DNA from 3 places in the Novipirellula caenicola genome. Region 3 is predicted to be linked to each of the others. Evidence: riboswitches for the same ligand, from Rfam matches in the RefSeq annotation. Region 3 holds a riboswitch; each other region holds the start of a gene.
What was found. A riboswitch is a leader RNA that binds a small molecule or an ion and turns the genes downstream of it on or off. The one in region 3 is predicted to bind cobalamin.

Region 1: linked by a shared signal. The riboswitch ahead of ABEA92_RS09255 (DUF1559 family PulG-like putative transporter) and the one ahead of ABEA92_RS14290 (ribonucleoside-diphosphate reductase subunit alpha) in region 3 are both predicted to bind cobalamin.
Region 2: linked by a shared signal. The riboswitch ahead of ABEA92_RS11260 (DUF1559 family PulG-like putative transporter) and the one ahead of ABEA92_RS14290 (ribonucleoside-diphosphate reductase subunit alpha) in region 3 are both predicted to bind cobalamin.

The regions. Positions count from the first base shown of each region.
Region 1 is NZ_BAABRO010000003.1:508,283-515,800, forward strand. Features, by position in the region: gene ABEA92_RS09235 (DUF1559 family PulG-like putative transporter) at 711-1,829, shown strand; gene ABEA92_RS09240 (DUF1844 domain-containing protein) at 2,487-2,981, opposite strand; gene pyrG (CTP synthase) at 3,033-4,673, opposite strand; gene ABEA92_RS09250 (3-deoxy-manno-octulosonate cytidylyltransferase) at 4,736-5,614, opposite strand; cobalamin riboswitch at 5,750-6,038, shown strand; gene ABEA92_RS09255 (DUF1559 family PulG-like putative transporter) at 6,337-7,185, shown strand; gene ABEA92_RS09260 (DUF4465 domain-containing protein) at 7,268-7,518, shown strand, end outside.
Region 2 is NZ_BAABRO010000004.1:440,394-447,911, forward strand. Features, by position in the region: gene ABEA92_RS11235 (FecCD family ABC transporter permease) at 1-920, opposite strand, end outside; gene ABEA92_RS11240 (ABC transporter substrate-binding protein) at 917-1,864, opposite strand; gene cobU (bifunctional adenosylcobinamide kinase/adenosylcobinamide-phosphate guanylyltransferase) at 1,861-2,538, opposite strand; gene cobO (cob(I)yrinic acid a,c-diamide adenosyltransferase) at 2,544-3,173, opposite strand; gene ABEA92_RS11255 (cobyric acid synthase) at 3,170-4,705, opposite strand; gene ABEA92_RS11260 (DUF1559 family PulG-like putative transporter) at 4,838-5,851, opposite strand; cobalamin riboswitch at 6,048-6,247, opposite strand; gene ABEA92_RS11265 (polyprenyl synthetase family protein) at 6,491-7,518, shown strand, end outside.
Region 3 is NZ_BAABRO010000006.1:115,322-122,839, forward strand. Features, by position in the region: gene ABEA92_RS14290 (ribonucleoside-diphosphate reductase subunit alpha) at 1-2,853, opposite strand, end outside; cobalamin riboswitch at 3,158-3,411, opposite strand; gene ABEA92_RS14295 (Kelch repeat-containing protein) at 3,716-5,425, opposite strand; gene ABEA92_RS14300 (hypothetical protein) at 5,508-5,978, opposite strand; gene ABEA92_RS14305 (DUF1559 family PulG-like putative transporter) at 5,975-6,925, opposite strand; gene hemP (hemin uptake protein HemP) at 7,268-7,468, shown strand.

The DNA.
Region 1 (7,518 bases), on a different contig from region 3:
ATGCTAATATCAATGTTGGTTCTCGGGTGTAGTCAGGAGACACCGAACATGACCACCGCGCCACCGCCACCTCCGACCCCCGAGCAGTTGAAGGCTCAAGCCGAGCATTATTCCGCTCCGTCTCCTCGAGACCGGCAGCAGTAGGAATTCGCAATCGCCCGGCCTGCGATCTTTTCTTGATGCCGTCATTCACGGTTCCACCTATTTCGTCGCACGGCTTGTCGGGTGTCGTTCGCTTTTACTGAGGGGGCATTCTCGCCGCTGGCTTGCGGATACGCCTCGACAAGGTGGCTGACGCGATCAGTGGCTGTGTTTCTTGCTTGCTCTTCTTTGTCCGTGTGGGCTGAAGTCAGTCGGTTTGTCACTGGGGGCGGCTCAGCGAGGGCCCGCGTGCTGCGCGTCTGTGGGCGTCACTGCCCGTAGCGTTAGCCCGGGCACGAATTCGGCTTGGTAAAATGTATCAGGATTTATGCGTGAAAACTCATTGGAACTCACTGCTTTTCTGCGTAATAATTGAGTTTACTCCTGCTATTTGCTCTTTGTTGACGTGTTTGTGGCTGGTTCTTGCGCGTTCGCGTGTATGGGGGACTGGCGATTTTTGAAGTCGATGGCGTGGCAATATGTGTTAGCGTTTTGTTTTTTGTGGCGAGGCAGGTTGTCAGGGGAATCCGTCGATTTCTCCTGCTTATCACTTTTTATCGAGGGGTCTTATGAGAATGTACGTCAAACGCCAGGGGTTTACCCTGGTTGAGTTGCTCGTCGTGATCGCCATTATTGGTGTTTTGGTCGGGCTTTTGCTTCCTGCGGTGCAGGCGGCACGCGAGGCGGCTCGTCGCATGCAGTGCAGTAACAACGTCAAGCAGATCGGTCTTGGGCTGCATAACTACCACGCCGCCTACAATCAATTGCCCAAGCAGGCTGGTGGGTCGACACCGCCGGGGACGCGGTCCAATGTCAATTTCCTCAGCTTCTTGGTGGGGATCTTGCCGTTTGTCGAGCAACAGTCGATGTGGGAACAGATCAGTAACCCATCGACCGTCAACGGAAATTGGCCCGCGATGGGTCCGGAGACTTGGAACACCGGCTATGATCCATGGCGAACCACCATCGGGACCTATCGTTGCCCAAGCGATCCGTATGTTTCCGCGCCAGGACAATTTGGTAGTAACAACTACGCCTGCTGTATCGGCGACGGTATCCCATGGACCGATCGCGGGGGCGTTGATGATGCAAACAGTACGGTGAACCCAGCGGCGGACATGCATTTACGAGGCATGTTCAAGACTCGCCGCGTGACCGGTTTCCGCGATACGCTCGATGGATTGTCCAACACGATCATGGGCGGCGAGATTGTTTGTGATGCAGGTCGTCGCGAGATCATTGCGCAGCCGGTGTTCATCGACAATGGCGACAATCATTTCAACCCAACGCACCCGAAGTGTACGGCCAATGCGATTGATCCGGCGCGTCCGCAGTTCTACGTTGCGTCGGCAGAGCTTCAGTACAGCAAGGTCGATGAGTGGCGAAAGGGGCATCGTTGGATGTGCGGGTTGCCGATGTATACCGCGATCAACACCATTCGGCCTCCGAACAAAGAGAGCTGCATGTCGCACAATAGCGATGGTCGCGAAGGGACCTATACGGTGAGCAGTCGGCACCAGGGCGGCGCCCACGTGTTGATGGGGGACGGCGCGGTCAAGTTCATCACCGATTCGATCGAGGCCGGCAATCAGTCGGTAGGGATCGCCGTTCCCGGGATGGCAAGTCCCTATGGTTTGTGGGGAGCGCTAGGGACGGCGATGGGCAAAGAAACGCAGACGCTCGAGTAGCCGTACTGTTTTTTCCAAAAAGCAAAGAGCGGGGCGACTCCGATGAGTCGACCCGCTTTTTTTGTTGCGTGATTCAAACGGTGTGCAGCGAACGTTGAGCTGTCGTCCGCGCTAACGCCAAGCGGTTGATGTTTCTAGCGGTTGATGTTTCTAGCGGAGCGGCGCAGGACCTCGCTCAGTAAATATCGAACGTTTTGCTTGCTGCAACCGCGCGGGCCCCGCACCGCACCGCTACGAAAGCAGATGGCATTGGCCTTGCGCTGGATTGCTAAAACTCTGGTATTGACGTCGGATATTGGGATGAGTTTTGCTTTCAGCATATAACGCAGTCACCTCTCCACCGACGAAGTCGGGGGAGAGGTCGAGCACGCCCTTTAGGCGTTGCTCGGGTGAGGGGGCGACCGCGCTATCGGCGAGCAGCTCGGGTGCAAGCGTCGTTGTCGCCAGCGAGTGGATTGCTCAGTCAGCCCCCTCACCCGAACGTCGCTGAAGGCTCCGTTCGACCTCTCCCCCAACGATGTTGGTGGAGAGGTGGCAGAAAGCCAACGCAACCAAAAAATCACAACAAGCCCAATGTTTCAGCGTTCCAGGCTTGCGCCGCGAACGCTACTTAACGTAGACGCATCGTTTTCACGAGGCGTCTGGGGGAGAAGTGGATTACGGCGTCGCTTTGGTGTTGACGTACATCATGCGAAGTGCGTGGAGGGCCTCAGAAAGCATTTTGGATTCATCGTCGCTGAGGTTGCCTTTGGTCTTTTCGCCAAGCATGTCGATCGTGTCGATGTAGTGTTTGGCAAACGGCTTATTGACTTTCGCTTCGCCACTGGCTGGATCTGGGATCTGGCCTAGTGTCGCCATCGCTTGCGTGAACAGCATCGAAATCAGCACTTCGAACGACGCCGGAGGTGGGCTCTGCAGTGCCGCCTCTTGGTCCGCTTTTTGGGCTTCGCCTGCGGCCGGAGTCTTTTGCTCGGCGGCTACCGATTTGTCGTCGCTTTCTGCTTCCGCCGACGCGTCCTTGTCGCCGCTTGACTCGGATTCCGCTTTCGCGCTGGCGGCTTCTTTTTCTTTGGCGACCTGCTCTTTCCAGTCGCTGTCAACAATGATTTTTGGTTCTTCGGACGGAGTTTCGTCGTGGTTGGGGTCGCTCATGACAATACCTTTGAAATCGATGATGTGTCGAGAGTTTGATTTCAGTTGTGCTTAGCGCTGGCTGACGCTGGGGGCTTCTTTGTCTTCGCGATGCAGGCGTCGGTTGACTGCCGCTTGGACGAACCCAGCGAACAACGGATGTGCCTTCAGCGGTTTGCTCTTGAATTCGGGGTGGTATTGAACGGCCACAAACCAAGGATGGTCAGGCAGTTCGACGATTTCAACGAGCCCGCCATCGGGGCTTGTGCCCGCAAAACGCATTCCGCTGGCTTCATATTGCTGGCGGAATTCGTTGTTGAATTCATAACGGTGGCGATGGCGTTCGTCCACTTGATCGCTTCCGTACGCCTTGCCCGAGATGCTGTCGCGGTCCAGTTTGGTCGGTTGGCTGCCCAGTCGCATGGTGCCGCCCATTTGCGTGACGTTTTGCTGTTCGTCGAGCAGGCAGATGACCGGGTGTGGGGTGTCTTTGTCAAATTCGCTCGAATGAGCGGCATCAAGTCCAACGACGTTGCGGCCGTATTCGATCACGGCGCACTGCATCCCCAGGCAGATACCGAGGAATGGGATACCGCGTTGGCGTGCGAATTGGATCGCTTGCACTTTGCCTTCGACCCCTCGTTCGCCGAATCCACCGGGAACCAGGATGCCGTGATAACCGCTGAGCAGTCGTTCGGCGCCTTCGCGTTCGATATCGGCACTTTGGATTCGTCCGATACGAATTTGAGCTTGGTGATGGATGCCCGCATGATCGATCGCTTCGTAGATCGATTTGTAGGCGTCTTTGTGTTCGGCGTACTTGCCGACCACTGCGATCGAGACTTCGTGGTGCGGGTTGCGAAGCCGGTGCAGTAGATCCGTCCACGGCGAGATATCCAAGCTCGATGCGGACAATCCCAATTTCTTGACCACGAGTTCGTCAAGCTTGTTGTCGACTAACGAAAGCGGGACTTCGTAGATCGAGAAGTCTTTGTCTTTTTCTTCGATGACGGCTTCGACCGGCACATTGCAGAACAGAGCGATTTTTTCGCGGTCATCGCGACTGATCGAATGTTCACAGCGGCAAACCAGCACGTCTGGTTGGATCCCGATTTCACGCAATTGGCCGACCGAGTGTTGGGTCGGTTTGGTTTTCAGTTCGTCGGCGGCCTTCAGGTACGGCACCAGCGTCAGGTGCATGTACAGGCAGTTTTCGCGTCCCACGTCGAGCGAAAATTGTCGGATCGCTTCGAGGAATGGCAGGCTTTCAATGTCCCCAACCGTGCCGCCGATCTCGGTAATCACGACGTCGACGTCGTCACCACCCATCCGCTTGATCACGGACTTGATCTCGTTGGTGATGTGCGGGATGACCTGAACGGTTTTGCCAAGGAATTGGCCTTTGCGTTCTTTTTCGATCACCGACAGGTAGATTTGCCCTGTCGTGTAGTTGCAGTCGCGAGAAAGTCGGCCTGAGGTGAACCGCTCGTAATGCCCTAGGTCGAGGTCGGTTTCGCTGCCGTCATCCAGGACGTAGACCTCGCCATGTTGGTAGGGACTCATCGTCCCAGGGTCGACGTTGATATAGGGATCCAGCTTTTGCATGCGGACCCGCAACCCTCGCTGCTCGAGCAGCATCCCCATCGAAGCGCTGGTCAAGCCTTTGCCAAGCGAACTAACAACGCCACCGGTTACAAAAATGTGTTTCGTCATGGAACGAAATCATAACGAAATGGGAAAAAGACGGAAGTCGTCGCAGGCCCAGCGAATCGCTTTTAGCCGATCCGCCCGACAAACGCTTGGAAATCGGCTTCGGTGTCGATTCCCGAGGCGGCCGATTGGACGCGGCCGACGACAATTCGCTTGCCCGCTTCGATCGCTCGCAGTTGCTCCAGACGCTCGGACTGCTCCAGCGGGCTGGGCGGTTGTTTGGAGAACCAATCCAGAAAATCGCGGCGATAGGCATACAAACCGACGTGGTGCCAAAACAGAGGCGGTTCCATTGCAAGCGTCTCTGGGGTGATCCCGCTGCGACAATGCGGCACAGCTTCGCGGCTGAAATAAATTGCGGTGCCGGCGAATTGAGAGGCCGCCGGTGTGGTGCCGGCATCCCCTTGGTTGTCCTTCGCAATCTTGCCCACTGTGTTATTGGCCTCGGCGTTGTCCACCTGCCCTGCCCTGCTCTGCCCTGCTTCGCATCCTCCCGCCGCAACGACGATTTTGACGCAGGCCGGGTCGTGCAGCAGTGATTCGCTGCGAATGGGGGTCCCAACGGTGGCAATGTCCGCGTTCGCATCGTGGATCAGCATCGTGCCGACAAGATCCACGGTGTGTGGATCAATTTCGGGTTCGTCGCCTTGGACGTTGATAAAGACGTCGAAATCGGGGAATTGGGCAGCAACTTCGGCAATTCGGTCGGTCCCGCTCGGGCAGTCCACGCGGGTCATGACCACGCGGCCGCCAAACGAATTGACTTCCTCGGCCAGTTTTTCGTCATCGACGGCAACCACGACGGCGTCGGCAATGCTGGCTTTCGACGCCGCTTCCCACGTGTGCTGGAGGATCGACTTGCCCCCCGCTCTGCGAAGCAGCTTTTCGGGGAGTCGCGTTGACGCCAAGCGAGCGGGGATGACGATCATGCAGCGATTATTCATCAGATTTCCGAAGTCCTCGTGTGAAAGAAAAGTCCTACTCTCGCCCACTATCATCCCGTCAAAAGTGGGGCAAGGTAAACCGGGGCGACCTTGCAAGTTGGGCGTTTGACAATGATTTGGCAAGCCGATAGAGTCGTCAGTTAACGGTGAGCGGTGCCGCAAAGTCAACGGATCTTGGGTTTTGCGGAAACAGGGAACTTCGGTGAAATTCCGAGACGGCCCGGCCGCTGTAACGGATGTTGTTCGCGAGGGAATGTCACTTTGGGGTGACGTTTTCGCGAACCGCCAACTTCTCACTCTTTCGTGCCATTGTTCTTGAAATTGTGTTTGTCGCCATTGGGCGTCGGATCATTTAGGAATGAGAAGGCGGAAGAAGATGGCATGCATCCCGAGTCAGAAGACCTACCGCGTCACCGGATGCTTTAGAACGCGCTGCGTGCGATCGAGTTGTCTGCAACCCGGTCGCTCACTTTGCGTTCTGAAAAAAACCTTCTTGGGTGAGGTTAGCGTCGCGATCGAACCGTCTCGCTGTGCAAAGGGCGTTTTGCAGTGAGCCGCTGTTGTTGATTTTCCTTGGCATGAATGCCGTCGATTGGCTCTCCCCCTGCCCTTCGCCTTTGCGAGTTTGGCGGAGGACGCTCGGCGACATCCAATCGGTCTTTCCCCTCTAAATCGTTGGCGGTACGTCGATGAGGTTCCTCGATTGTGAACGAACAAACCCGGTGCGGGACAGGCTCGCGGCCTGTCGTCCGCAGTCGGTTTCGTTTTCACACCTCGGTCGATCCAACGTTCGCAATCGCGACCGCGGTTTCACGCTGGTCGAGTTGCTGGTCGTGATTGCCATCATCGGAGCACTGGTGGGATTGTTATTGCCAGCGGTGCAAGCCGCACGCGAAGCCGCACGTCGGATGCAGTGCCACAATCGTTTGCATCAGATCGGGCTGGGGCTGCAAAACTATCACGCTGCGTTCAGTCAGTTTCCCATTGGGGTGATCCAACCACGTCCGCTGTGGCCAAAAGGCAAAGAGATTGCCTGGTCGGCAATGATGTTGCCGCAAATCGAACAGACCGCCGTTTGGCAGCAGATTGATTTCGGGGTTCCCTACGATGATCCCAAAAACGCCACCGCCGCTGCATCGGTCATCTCGACCTTTATCTGTCCTTCGACCCCTCGCAGCGACAATTTGAAAAAGGGTCGCGGGGTGACCGATTACGGTGGCATCTATGGCGAACGAATTCGCAGCACCAACAATCCGCCCTCGGGAGTGATGATTTATGACCGAGCGATCCGGTTTCGCGACATTTTGGACGGCACCTCCACCACCGTCGTGGTGTCCGAGGACGCTGATTTTCCCGATGGGCAATGGATCAACGGAAAGAACTTGTTTGACCAAGCTTTCCCGATCAACAAGGCGCCAAGTTTTGAAAACGACATGCGAAGTTTTCATCCGCAAGGCGTCAACGCAGCTTTTGCCGATGGATCGGTTCGCTTTCTTAACGAGAGCATGGACCTGACACTGCTGGCAGCCATTTGCACGCGTGCGGGTCACGAAGTGGTCTCGGATTTTTAGTTTTTACACGGTTAGCAACATCCTGTGTCGCTCGAGATTGAGCATTCGCACACAGATACTCTCTACACGATAAACACCTCCTATGCGTCAACGTACAAACCAACTTCGCCGTCGCCGCCGACTGATTACCGAACGACTCGAGGACCGCCGTTTGATGGCCGCCGGACCTTACGCTCCGGCAGCGGGCCAATCCGGCAGCACGGCGATCGCAATGGATGATCCCGCCATCATCGCCTGGGCAACCGATTGGCAGCAGTACGCTCCTGGTTCCGACGTCAGCGAGACGTTCCAGACACCGGACAAAGCGTTGGGCCCGGCGGCGGGAAACAGTTT
Region 2 (7,518 bases), on a different contig from region 3:
GGAGCCACAATCGTGCGTGCCAAACCGTCGGCAATCAATAACAAGGTGGCTCCCACCACTGCACTCATGGGAATCAAAAAGCGATGTCGCGGCCCCACCAGCGCTCGGGCAATATGGGGAGCGATCAAGCCAATGAATCCGATGATGCCAGCGGCGGCGACGGCGGCGGCCGTTGCCAAACTGGATCCCGTGACCATCAAAATGCGAAAGCGAACTAAGTCCAAGCCTAACGATTGAGAGGCAACGTCCCCGAGCGAGAACGCATCGAGTGCTCGCGACAAACTGAACAGAATGCTGAATCCCGCAAACGATGCGATGGCAGTCGCGAACACAACGTTCCAATCATTGTCCGCTAAACTGCCCATCAACCACGCCAGGATCACAACCACCTTTTCCTCATGCAAATACATCATCAGTGAAACCAGGGCGTTGATCATGCTGCTAAGTGCCACTCCGGCCAACAGCAGCGAAAGTGAAGAACCGTCGCGACCGACCGATCCAATCGCAAAGACGACGATCACCGCGAGAATCGATCCCAACAGGGCTGCGAGTGCGGTGCCGCCAAGCCCCATGACACTGACCTGAAACCCCGTGACCAACGCTAGTGTCACCCCCAACGCTGCGCCGCTGGAGGCACCAATCACGTACGGGTCGGCCAACGGATTACGGAACAAGGCTTGAAAACCGACGCCCGATATTCCAAGCGATCCGCCGACGAAACAAGCGGTCACGATGCGTGGCAAGCGGAGCTCCCACAAGATCGCCTGTTCGGTCGAAGTTAAACTGACGCCATCGCCGCCGATCAACCACTGCACGACGCTGGCGAGTCGAATGGGGATCGGCCCGACGATCAGACTGACTAACGCCAGCACCAACAACAGCACGCAGGAAGCGACAAGGACAAAAATACAACGGTTCAAAGATCGGATCCCTTCATCATCACCACTTGATCGGGATAAACCGCGGTGATCATTTGTTCGAGTGCATCGATCAGTCGCGGCCCGCAGCGTGAAACTTGATCGCCATCAATCAAGAAAACTTGTTGCTCGCGAATCGCAGCAATCTCGCTCCAACCTTGGCGTAAGAGCAATTGCTGAACACTGACTTGGTCAGCGTGGGTCGAGGGCGCCAAAATCACCTCGGGATTTCGATGCACCACCACTTCGCTGCTGACTTTGGGGTAGCGCACCGATGTGTCGGCAAAAATGTTTTTCATACCGCCAAGTGTCAGCAATTCGCCGATGAACGAATTCGGCCCCGCCGTCATCAGCGGATCGTCCCAAACCTCATAAAACACGCTTCGACGCTCACGCGGCGGTATCTGCTCGACCAACGAGGTCACGTGATCGAGTCGCGTCGTCATCGAATTCACTAACGCGTCGGCTTCGGATTCTCGGCCGAGAACCTTTCCTAGCAAGCGAGCTTCTTGAAACAGGGCTTGAAGGTTTTCGGGACCGATCGCGATCACGGGAATGCCGAGTCGCGTCAGCGGATCGACTAGCGGTTGATGGGTATCCCATTTGCAAAGCACGAGATCCGGCTGCAAGCTGAGAATGGTTTCACGACTAATGCTTTCCAACGTTCCGGCTCCCACGCGAGGCACCTCGGTGGCGGCATCGGGGTAATTGCAATGTTTCGTGGCCCCGACAACTTGAGGACCGGCACCGATGGCAAACAATAACTCCGTCGTCGATGGGGATAGCGAAACGATCCGTCGTGGTATCGCTTCGAACCGCAGCTCGCGATCCAAGCGATCAACGACCACGACGCTGGCACCCGTAGGAGGCGCGGGCCTCTGTGGCGAGTGGTCGTGGCAACCAAGGATGGCCAACAACAAGCTGAGGATAATAACGTTCTGAGTCATCGAATCTCCTTGGTGCTCGTCGCCTGTAAATGGCTCGACGCTTGCTGCACCGTGGTCGCAATCGCAGACACCTCGACGGGTAATCCCGCCACCATCAAGTAGGTCGCGGTGGCGTGGGCCGCAAGCGTTTGGTTGGCTCGTCCTAACAAGTCTCGGAACTGACGTCCGAGCGAGTACTCCGGCACGATCCCCATGCCGACTTCGCCGGAGACGACGATCAGATGCACGCAGTGACGTTCGGCGAATTGAATCAATTCATCCACTTCGGTTTCCAAACGACTTTCGATCGACGCGTCCGTGGCTTCGATGACAGGTTCGCGTGGGGCCTGATTATCCTTGTGGAGGGGATCGTGCACAGGATCCTCGCTCAGCATCACATTGCTGGTTAAAAGCGTCAGACAATCCACCAGCACCACCGCGGGCAGCGATGGCATCGCGGCTAACGTTTTACCGATACCGCGAGTCCGTTCGAGTGTCTGCCACGTCGCAGGGCGTGACCGGCGGTGCAGTTCGATCCTTTGCAACATTTCTTGGTCGCCCACTTCGGCGGTGGCCACAAACAGCACGTCGTCATGGCCCAGCTCGAGCGCCAAGGAGTGTGCAAATTGGCTCTTGCCACTTCGCACACCGCCTAGGACCAAGGTCAGCGTTCCTTTGCGTTGGGGGTGAAGCATGTCGCTCAAAACTCGACTCCGCGTTGGGGTTTCACACCGTGCCCGTACGGGTGTTTGATGACTTTCATTTCGGAAACGAGGTCGGCGATTTCGATCAATTCGGGACTTGCGTTGCGGCCGGTCAAAACGACATGCAACATTTGTCGTTTCTGCTTCAATTCATCGATGACTCGCGTAATCGCTACATAGTCATATTTGGTCGCGATGTTCAATTCATCGAGGATCACCATGTCGAACGATGGATCTCGCATCAATTCGACTGCTTTTTGCCAGCCTTTTTCAGCGGTTGCGATATCCCGCTCGCGGTCTTGCGTTTTCCAAGTGAACCCTTCCCCGAGCGTGTGCATTTCGACGGGTAGATCGAGCTTGGCAAAAAACGCGGCCTCCCCGGTCGGGATCGCTCCTTTGATGAACTGGACGATCCCGACCTTCATCCCTTGCCCGAGTGCCCGGATCGCCATCCCAAACGCCGCAGTCGATTTTCCTTTGCCGGCTCCGGTGTGAACGATGATCAACCCTTTTTCGATCGTTGCTTTGGCAAGCTTCCGATCGGCAGCCTCGTTGATGCGAACCATCTTCGCTTTGTGTTCTTGGTTAACGTCGCGTTCTTGGTGTCCGTCGTTTGCTGGATTCATTTAGAAGTCTCCTGATGCCAGATAATCTGTTCGAGTTGTTGGATGTCGATATGCGATTCAAAGGCGTCCGCAAGCCGATCCAGCGATGTGGTCAGAACGTCGTCGGCATTGACCGAGGACGAGTCTTGCGAAAATGTTTGGAATGTTCTCAGCCATGCATGACGAAAGGCGTCGTTGTGAAACAGACCGTGCAGGTAACAGCCCCACACGCGACCATCGGCGGAACGGGCACCGTCCGATGCGTTCGCAGGCGGCACCGATCCAGTCGACAAATTTGCTCGCTGAAGCCATGTCGATTGCGAAACCGTTTGGCCCACATGAATCTCGTAGCCGCGGACCCGTTGTCCCTGTGTACCGGGCGCGATTGCGTCGTCGGTAATTTGAGTTTCGACTTGAAAGGTTTGTTTTTCGTGCTGAAACGTCGTCTCGATCTCGAGCAACCCGAGACCCTCGACACGGCTGCGAACATGTTCGAGATGATGAGGGTTGTTGATTCGGCGACCGAGCATTTGATAGCCGCCGCAGATCCCAACTACCCTGGATCCCTGGTCATGGGACGCCATGATGCACTGCTGCAATCCGGTTGATCGCAGCCAATCCAAATCCGCGATCGTATTTTTGGTGCCTGGCAGAATAATCAGATCGGGGCGTCCGAACGATCCCGACGAACGAACGTAACGGAGCGACACGCCCGGTTCATTCTCCAGTGGATCGAAGTCGTCAAAATTTGCGATGTGAGGGAACTGAATGACGACCACATTGATCCCGCCGGCGTCGCACGTGGGTGCAGGGTTGAAAGATTTCTCGGACAGCGTGGCCGCGTCTTCTTCGGGCAACCGCAGCGAATCGATCCAGGGCAAGACGCCTAGAACAGGAACCTCGCCTCGCGTTTGGAGCATCTCGACACCGCGATCAAACAGCCGTAAATCACCACGAAACTTGTTGACAATTAGCCCCCGCACGAGTGCTCGATCTTCGGGCGTTAACAACCAAAGGGTACCCAGCAGCTGAGCAAACACACCGCCTCGTTCGATGTCGCCCACCAGCAGCACAGGCGATTGGCAATAACGAGCGACTGACATGTTGACCATTTCGACATCGGCGAGGTTGAGTTCCGCCGGGCTGCCGGCCCCTTCGATCACGACCAATTCATATTCGTCTCGCATCCGATCCAATGCATCGGTAACCACACCCCAGTATTCGCTGCGACGGCGGAAGTAAGCTGCCGCTGCGAGCGATCCGAGCGGTCGACCGTTGACAATCACTTGCGAATGCGAGTCCCCCTCGGGTTTCAGCAAGATCGGATTCATATCGGCGGTCGGGGGCGCCCCTGCGGCGATCGCTTGCAGAGCTTGAGAACGCCCAATCTCGGATCCGTCCGCGCAAACGGCAGCGTTATTGGACATGTTTTGAGCCTTGAACGGAGCAACGCGGACACCCCGACGCGCAAAGCAACGACAGATCGCCGCAGTCAGCAAACTCTTGCCCGCCGACGAGCTCGTTCCTTGGATCATCAATGTCTTGGCGGTCATCGTTGTCTCACTTTCATTGCTGCAATTTTTTCGTGCCTTGCTTCCCGCCAAGCCGAACGAACACTTCCCGTCGAGCCAAATGAACGCTCACCGCCCCAGTGGAAGCAAGGCAAAGCTTGTCCGAGGATCGGCTTAGTCCAACGTCACCACTTCGTGTCCATTGCGGCTCACAAGTGCGACAAGCTGATCGATGGGCAGCGAGCTCGTCAAAAACCGCACCGAACCATCGGCGACCAAGGTTTGTGCCCCACCGACATGAAACGAGTAGACTTCGTTGTCGTTGCTGCAATTGATCGAACACGATCCTGGGCGGATCGCGGTGTTGCCTTCGGGCGTTGCCCCATCCACGGTGAAGCCTTTGTTATGACTGGCCCACACGCCGCCGGTTGGAAACGGACGCGTGACACTGGAACTGCCGCTCCACGTTTTCGGAGACGCCCCATCGCCGACGAGTCGACCGTTTTGGAAAAGTTCGGGTCGACCGGCACACTCGACAACGAGCAGGGTGTTTGACAGACCATCGATAACATCCGATAGCCGCACGGCGGTCGATTTTAAGATCCCACAATTCCGAGGATCATGCAGTTGCTGCGATGCGGGCAACACGGCGTTGAGCTGCGTCCCAACGCCACCGACGTTGGCGTAATCGGTTGTTGCACCGTCGTAAAAGTCACGAGCGGACAATGTGTACGAGGTCGTCGTGGCATTGGCGTAATCGACCAGCACGGTCCATTCGAAACCACGACGATCGGGAACCGACGGACAGCTCATGGCGGGCACTTTGGCGCTGACCGCGTCCGCGTTTTGCGGATCGTGCCAGTGGTAATTTCCATCAAAGGATTGGAACAGGCCATCTTGTTCAATGAATGGAAGCACCGCCGTGAACCAACTGCCGCGTTTGGTAATGAACCCTTTTCCTTGACTCGGAGAGGACGATTGCGCTGGCCAAACCCGATACGCGGACTCGTAATTGTGCAGTGCCAATCCGATCTGTTTCAGATTGTTTCCACACTGCATTCGTCTCGCCGCCTCGCGGGCGGCCTGGACCGCGGGCAATAGCAGCCCGACTAAGACGCCGATGATTGCGATCACCACCAGCAATTCGACCAACGTGAAACCTTGTGACCGACAATAACGCTTGCTCATCTTGTTCCTCGAGTGAATGAGCGGAGGCGTGAACCTCCGGCGCAGCCCCCCCGGCAGGATCAATCGATCACGTATCACGACTCTGGCGCAGACAAACGAAGATCGCATCACGCCCACATTGCGGTCGCGATACCAATTCCCGAAATCATCAAGGTAGAGACGCGATAGTTCCCAATTCCCCGAGGGTACTACCACAACTAAAAATGACGTTTGGGCAGGTCTTCTGGCTCCCGGATTATTTGTCCCCCACGCCTTCCCGAGGTCGATTCGACCACAGTGGCATTGTGCGGGGTTCATTTCCGGTTACAGCGGCGGGACCGCAACGGATTTGCACCGTTTTCCCTATTCTCTGAAGCGACGACAGGTCGATTCAGCACCCAAGTCTTGCCGAAGTATGCGGCTCGAAAGCGTCGATGTCAACGAGAGCTCGGCGGGGCGTGAGAGGCTAAGCCCTATCGCCAAAACCGCGATTTGTTGCCAAGCTATGGCTGGAATTAACGTCGCGGCTAGAAATCGTTAAATTTCTAGCAAGCTAGCGGGGGGATTGTCGGTTGCTTCGCGTGCTTTATTGCGGTTCCATCGGAATGTGGTATGCCGCATCGGCTCGTCCATCCTGTTTCACTTTACGGTTTCGCCGAAATGGATTCGACCTCAACCTTTCACGCTGCTCAATTGACGACGGAAAATCATCGCGAATCTCGCCCTAGCGAATCCAACGGCCACGCGATTTCGGGTGCCTTGGCCGACCAATTTGCCAAGTTGTATGGCCCGGTCGCCGCAGAGCTTCTGCTTGTCGAAAAACGATTCCACCAAGAGCTGCAGTCGCCCTATGAATCGCTCGTCCCGGTGCTCCGCCACGGTACTCAACTAGGCGGAAAACGGCTGCGACCCGCGATGTTGCTGTTGGCCGCCTCGGCCGTTGGATCGGTCCGCGAGGACCACGTGGTGCTGGGGGCGGTGATCGAAATGGTGCACACCGCCACGCTGATCCACGATGACGTCCTGGACGATGCGGATACCCGCCGGCATGTGCCCACGGTCAACGCCAAGTGGAACAATCACACCAGCATCTTGTTGGGCGACTACCTGTTTGCCCAAAGCTTTCGCTTGGCGGCGACCTTGCCCTCGACCGAAGCATGTCGCTGGATCGGCGAAGCGGCGCGATTGGTGTGCGAAGGCGAAATGCGGCAAGTGTTGAAGCGAGATGTATTGGATATCGACGAGACGACCTACATCGAGATGATTCAGGGTAAGACCGCCGAACTGTGCCGAGTCGCCTGCCAATTGGGATCCCATTTCGCTGATGGCAGCCCCGAAGTCACCACATCGCTTGCTGAGTACGGAGACTCACTTGGCATCGCCTTTCAGATTGCCGATGACTACCTCGATCTATGGGGTAGCGACGAGCGCGTCGGAAAGACGCTCGGGACCGATCTTCAGCAGGGCAAAATCACCTTGCCGGTCATTCGACTTTTGCAAACCGCCGACGAAGCGAGACGAAACCAGATTCTACAATTGTTGGCCGAGCCAAGTCGTCGCCGCACCGAGACGATCATGCCTTGGTTGGACCAAAGCGATGCTCGCCAATACACACGAGAAACCGCGTTGCAGTATCAACGCAAAGCGATCACGGCGCTTGACGTGTTGGCGGATTCTCCCGCCAAAGC
Region 3 (7,518 bases):
CGCCTCGCAATCGGGATCGTCGATCGAGCAAGCCGAAGCAGCGGGGGTGGGCATGCGATCGACACGGATCTGCCCCGATTGACTCTGCGATTTCATCCACCGCGGTTGGATGCCGTGCCGGTTCACATCGACCGTGGACTTTTCCACTTGGGTGGCTGCCAATGAACGCAGGTAGTACGTCGTTTTCAGTCCGCGTTGCCATGCCAGGTGGTACATCGCATCAATCGATTTCCCACTCGGTTTGGCCAAATACAGGTTCAGTGATTGGCCCTGGTCGATCCATTTTTGGCGTCGCGAGGCGGCTTCGATCAACCATTTCGGTTCAATCTCCATCGCCGTGGCAAACAAACGCTTGATCGATTCGGGGATACGCTGGATGTCAGACAAGGATCCATCGTGGTACTTGAGTGAATCGAGCATGGGGGCATCCCACAAGCCATGTTCACTCAATACATCCACAAGCGGTTCGTTGATCTGAGTGAACTCGCCCGACAAATTGCTCTTGGCGTACAACAATTTGTAAGTCGGTTCGATCGACTGAGTCACCCCGATGATGGTCGAGATCGTCGCGGTGGGCGCGATCGCCAAACAGTTGCTGTTTCGCATCCCGTGCGTGGCGATTGAGTCGCGAACGACTTGCCAATCCATCGTCATCGATCGGTCGACGTCGACCGGCGTGTCGCGTTCTTGTTGCAGTAATTCAATCGTGTCGATCGGCAACAGTCCGCGATCCCATTTCGACCCGCTGTACGATTCGTACCGGCCTCGCTCGGCCGCCAATTGGCTCGATGCCAACAACGCGTAGTAGCTGATCGCTTCCATGCTGCGGTCGGCGAACTCGATCGCTTCGTCGCTGGCTACGGCGATCTGTAGTCGATGCAGTGCGTCTTGGTATCCCATCAACCCAAGGCCCACGGGGCGATGGCGAAGGTTGGCGTTACGCGCTTCGATGGTGGGATAGAAATTGATGTCGATCACGTTATCTAACATCCGCATCGCGGTGGTGATCGTCGCTTTCAATAAATCATGGTCCAATCGACCGTCGACGATATGGGCGGCCAGATTGACGCTGCCCAGATTGCAAACAGCGGTTTCGTCTTCGCTGGTATTTAGCAGGATTTCAGTACAAAGGTTACTGCTATGCACGACGCCGGCGTGGTCTTGCGGGCTGCGGATGTTCGACGGATCTTTGAATGTTACCCAGGGGTGCCCGGTTTCAAACGTGCGAGTGAGCAGTTTTCGCCACAACTCGGTTGCCGAAACTTGGCGATGTTGTTTCATTTTGCCTGCAGCGGCGAGGCGTTCGTAATGCTCGTACCGCTCGCGGAAACGACGGCCGTAGGTGTCGTGCAGATCGCTTGCTTCGTCGGGGCTAAACAGCGTCCACGTTCCATTTTCGCGAACCCGCTGCATGAACAGATCGGGGATCCACGCCGCGGTGTGCATGTCGTGCGTCCGGCGGCGATCATCGCCGGTGTTCTTTCTCAGATCCAAGAACTCTTCGAAATCAAGATGCCAAGGCTCAAGGTAGGCACATACCGCCCCTTTGCGTTTGCCGCCTTGGTTCACCGCCACCGCCGCGTCATTGACGATCTTTAAAAAGGGAATCACCCCCTGGCTTGTCCCATTGGTGCCCTTGATTAGCGAACCGGTGGCACGGACGCTCGTCCAGTCGTTGCCTAGCCCGCCCGCCCATTTGGAAAGCATCGCGTTGTCGCCAATGCTTTTGAAAATGTGAGCCAGGTCGTCTTGCACCGTCGTCAAGTAGCAGCTGCTCAATTGCGGATGCTGAGTGCCCGAGTTGAACAGTGTCGGCGTCGCGCTGGTGAACCGGAACGACGACAGCAGTTGATAGAACTCGATCGCCCGATCGGTTCGCTGGTCTTCATCTTCACGAAGGGCTAGTCCCATCGCGACTCGCATCCAGAAGTATTGCGGGGTTTCGATTCGGCGTCCGTCCACATGCAGCAAGTAGCGGTCGTAAATCGTCTGCACGCCCAAATAGCGAAACAGCTTGTCTCGTTCGGGTAGCAAGGCGTCGGCAAGTCGTTGAAGATCGAAGCTTCGCAGTTGTTCGGACAGTCGACCGCAGCGAATCCCTTCGATCACGTAGTGTTCAAAACGATCGCGATAAGTGTCCGCAAAGTCCTCGTCAATTTGGGTCAAACCCAGCGTTTGGCGATACACGATGGCCAACTGCATTGCCGCAGCAAAGCGGTCATAGTCCATGCTTCGCTCGATACGGCTGCGAGCGGAAAGCACAAGCGCGCGGGCGATGTCCTCGGGAGTCATTCCGTCGAACGATCCGCGAATGACTTCGGCAACGATCTCGCTGGTCTCGATGTTCGGTAGCGTCGACTCGGGAATCGATTCGAGAAATGTTTTCAGCTTGGCTTCTGAAAATGCAACATGCACGCCCGGTTCAATCTGCAGCCGCAATTTCGGGGCAGAACCGCTGTTGTCGATGGACAATTCGTCGAGTCCCGAGTCGACGTGACGCACCGCTCGCAGTCGTGCATGCTCGGTTCGGTACAGGATGTAGCGACGCGCGACTCGAAAATGCTCTCGCTGCATCAAGCCAATTTCGACGACGTCCTGGATCTGTTCGACACTCAGGCAGCCCGACGCCGCATCCCCGGACGCAAACTCATAGACTTGGTCGATGATCGCCAGCACATCTTGCTCGATTTGTGGTGCAAGCGGTTGGCCTTCGGCGAGGTTCAATTCCGCGCGGAACGCTTTTTCGATCGCCGATTCGATGCGACCACGGTCCATGTCGACTTCGCGACCATCGCGTTTGCGAACTTTCAATACGGTGGTGGGGCTTGCCTGTGCCGAAGTCGTGTTTGACATGGTCATCCTAAGTCTGCAGTGCTAGCTCGGTTCGATCTTGGGCCAGCGACGGATTGCAAATGCCGTGGCGGGGTTGGCCCAATGGGTTCGCGCGTACCGTCAGCTCAGGCTGAAAACCATGTTGCATGGACCTTCAGCTAGCCTGGTGATACGGCGATAACAGTGATCGAGCAGAAGCTCACGAACAATGAAAAACGAATCGACGCGATTCACAGAAGATCAAGTTGCCCGTGCAGCCAATCGGCTTTCGGCAGACATTCCCGTCGAATCACATCGCAACGATCACCCCAATCCAAGAGGGCACGAAATCGTCTATTTCGTGGTAGGTCTTCTGACTTACTGCCGACCGAGTTCTCACAGCCTTCTCGCCCCGATTTCCTGTCACACAGGTTTCCCGAGCAATGGCGTTTTGAATGAAAGAGTTTCGGTTTGGATGCGTTTGATTTACGCATCCGAGGGCAGTTCACAGCGGCTGGACCATCCCGGAATTTCACCGGAGTTCCCTGTTCACTCGCGAGTGTAGAAACACCGCAAGTCACCACGAACGCTTAAGAATCTAACAGCTGACACGGTGACGTCAATGCTTTGCTAGCACAATGTCGTTTGTTTTCGTTTGGACTCGTTTTTCGCGAGATTTCTTGAGATTTCGAGACGACGACAGTAAAGATTTCGATCCCAAGGGGCGTGGTTTCCGACTTCCCCATGCGTCATCAATCGAAGCGTAAGTGAGGGAAAATGGATCTTGATTTGGTCCCTCGCTGACGCGTCGGATTGGGAGGCGATTTATGATTTGCAGGGGCAAGCAGCCCCGTCATGCGACGGGGCAATGCGGTTTTACGGTCAACCGATGGTTCGTCGGTAACTATTGGATCTCGACGATCTCGAGATTTGTAAAGCGTCCAATCGACATGTTGGCACCACCTACCATCACCATTGATTTATCATCAAGTGGCAACATGCAGTGAAAGAAGCGTCCGGGATCGTAGCTGCCTACGATCTCCCAATCGTCGCCGTCCTCGGTCAAACGTTGGATCGTGCCGTTGACGGTGCTGACGTACAAGTGACCGGCATGGGATTGAGCCCAGCATCCAAAACCGGTCATCGCTTCACCGATCAGCGAAGCTCCCTTGGACCACTGGTTCGACTTTGGATCAAAGACATCGACTTCGGTGCTCGGTCCGTCCTCTTGATCCATGCCGCCCACGACATAGATCCGTCCGTCATGTGCAGCGACCGACAATGCACGTCGCTCAAACGGTGGCGCTGCGATCGCTTTCCACTGCAATGGCTGCTGGCTCAAGTCGGCGGTCCACGCGGTGTTGTGCCACTTGGTTTCATTCTCGCCCGACATCGCCCATCCGCCAACGACATAGACTTGGTCGCCGATCACCGCAGCAGCGTGCGAAGATCGTGGTTCAGGCAGCGGAGTGTCGTCCTTCCACTGTTTGGCCGCAATGTCATAACGGCTGACCGTTGCTTGCGATTGCAAATCATGCGTTTCGCCTTCGTCATTCATCGCGGTAAAGCCGCCGATTCGCACCACCGAATTGCCGTGGCCGACCATTGCCAAGCCTTGCAACTTGGGTCCCGAGGGCAACGAATCCCAAGACTGTCCACCGGGCAGATCGAGCGACCAAAATGCATTGGACTGTTCAGCGGTGGAATACGAATGTGCATCTCCGATGTGACCGCCGTAAACAAACAGTTTTCCGTTTGCGACCGCGCCACCGAAACTGGTCAACTTCCGCGGCAAATCTGGAAGTGACGAGGCTTTGACGGTGACCGACGATTCATTTGATTTCGTCATTTTTGATTCGTTAGCGCGGGCTGAGTCGGTGCGGTGTGATTCCCCGTTGGATTGCGGCCGAGGAAACGTAGCGGTCAGATAGTTGCTGGTCGCTTGAAAGGACTCTTCTTTGAACGTACCCGAAGCCTGATCGTCCGTGAAGCCAACCATGATCGCGTTCAAGCCTGGTTCCACTTGCTTGCTTGGGAACGTCACCACACCGTCGTCGGTCGTTTTTGCCGATCCTTCCTCATGCCCCTCGTCACAAAACAGCTTGACTTCGGCGTTCGGCAGCGGCTTTTGCTGCCAAAGCACCAAGACGCGGATTCCCTCGTCCACCGCCTTGATTTCGGCACGAAGCTGGTTGCCGCCTGATTTGCCTTCAGCCGGAGGTGTCGTCCAGGTGGCTGGATCTGGGCTGGGGAAATGCTGGACGTAATACACCAATTTCGAGCCATGGTAGATGCCGTACGTTTGCGTGCCATAGATGCATCCGGTTTTCGCGACAGCATCCGCAGCCTGCAGCCCAACCAAGTCGTCGGTCGAAACGGTTTGTAGCGTCAGCGATTTGGGGGCTGAGTTTCCGTCGGTCTGCCACAGTTCGAATGCTTTCATCGATTCAGGCAAATGGTAGGTGCGATCGTCGAGCCCTTCGCCGAAGAACAGGATCGGTTTTCCTTGATCGTTTTGAGCGAGCCAAGGAAAGTGGGCGTGAACTGGGGTAGGCCCGAACACACTAAGCAAGGCAAACAGGCAGGCGATGAAGGAGAGGTGGTGTGATTTCATTTTGGTGTTTTCAAGAAAGGATTTGGCGTCGAGTAAAAGTGGAAGGGAAAAAGACAGGCTGAATGCCTATCCCACGGTTTTACTACAGGTCGATCCGCAGCGGACTTTTCTGCTGTGGCGTGACCTCGATTTGCTTCGTCATGTTGGTAGTCGCATTGCGCGGCAAGCTTTTTGAGCGTTGCACTCCGAATTCGCGAGCCGCTTTGCGAGGGTCTTGTTCAGCAACCTCGATGATCGATTCGATCGCAGGTTCGTCGGGATTCACCCGTACGGTGTATTCTCCGGCGTAGGGGCCCGTCAGTCGAGTGAAAGCGAAACGTCCTGTGTCGATTCGTGTTGCCACGGGAGTTCCTGTTTGAGATGCGGGCGTCAAAATCAAGGTCGCACGCTCAATCGGTTTGCCGTCGGATTGGACGGTCCCGTGTAGTGCGATCCGTTCGGGGGCCGGTTCGCTGCATCCGGTTGCCAGCGATATCGAAATGGACACCGCGATCAACATCGCCTTTGCCATGACGGGACGAACGGTGTCCTCGCGAGAGCGTCGCTGGATCATCGATCGTCCCTCGGAATCACTTCGTGACCATTCTTGCTAGCGAGAGCATTGTAGATTTCATAGTCGATCGAATCGGTCATGAAATGCGTACTGCCGTCGGCATAGACAAAATGGGCGCCGCCGGAATGTTGACTTGCAAATCCACCCATATTTGCCGCGGTGTGGACATTTAGGGGATAAAGCGTTGTGCCCAATGCGATTTTTGGGTAACCGACGACCCAGCGTGCGGTGCCCCATTTCACTGTCCCGACCATGTCGCTCGGCAGCGTGCTGCCGGTCCAGAGGTAGTCGTTGTAATTGTAGACGGTTTCGCCCAGTGCGATGGTCGACGAGGTTCCGTCCAGACAATCGCGGAAACGGTTCGGCGGGTTTTGGTAGCCGTACGATGGCCAATGCAGACCGAACAGTCCGTCACCCTTCTGCATGTAGTCGTCGGTTCCTTCGCACCACAGATAGCTGGTCGGGCCGCCGGTTTCGACGGGACGACCGTTGGATCCGATGCGAGTATCCGGCGCATCGCGATTGAGAATCATCGACGGGCACAAGAACGTGGCGATCTTTTGCGACGAAACGCTTTCGTTGTAGGGATCGCTATAGCTTTTCGAGAAATCCCATTGCTGGTAGTTGTTGGATTCCTCGAGATGCGACAGCACCGAAACAAACGGGCTAATGAAGTTGCTTTGGATACTGCCAGCGGGGAATTGGCCAAATGTGCCGTGATAGTTGTGGGCCGCCAGCACGATTTGACGCATGTGGTTGGTGCACGACATCTTGCGTGCCGCCTCGCGGGCGGCTTGCACGGCGGGCAATAACAATCCGACGAGGATGCCGATGATCGCGATCACGACCAGCAATTCGACCAGCGTAAAGCCAGGCCGAGTGCGACGAGGGGATATTGGGTTTTCGGCAGCGTGTGCGGGAACGGACTGAGGGCGTAACGTTGTCATCAAACAACTCCTTCAAATGAGCCTACGAGAAAGGAAACAAGCTCTCGATGTTCGAACGTGAACACGAGAGATGCATCCGAGCGTGGCTGGCGAAGGTGCTGATGCCCCAGCGATGGCAGGCCGCTGAATTTAGATAGCCGTTTCATGGCGTTCGCCACGGTTTGCTAAATCAGCAGCCGATCGCGGATCGGGGGGGGCTGTCGTCCCAGTTGCTTGCTGCGTCGTCGAATGTGTATCGCTAATGCGAATCAGTCTCAACAAGTATTGTGTTGCAACGGTTTTTTCGCAAGAATGGCTGAGTAAAAAAATCAAAACGCGTAAGCGACCTGAAAATAAAGACTTATGACGAATCCAAACGAAGCGACGCCGCCTGCACCCAAAAAAACGGACGCCACCGACGGCGTTTGGACGAGCCAGATCGCGCCAAAAATCGTCCGATTCAAGGATCTTGCCCGCTGCGGGGATGAGATTTGGATTGAGCATCAAGGGATGCTGTACCGATTGCGAGAGACGCGGCAAGGCAAGCTAATTTTGACCAAATAGAAAGGTCGGTGCCGCCAAACGGGGGTTTTTTAAGGCGGAGCGGCGCGGGG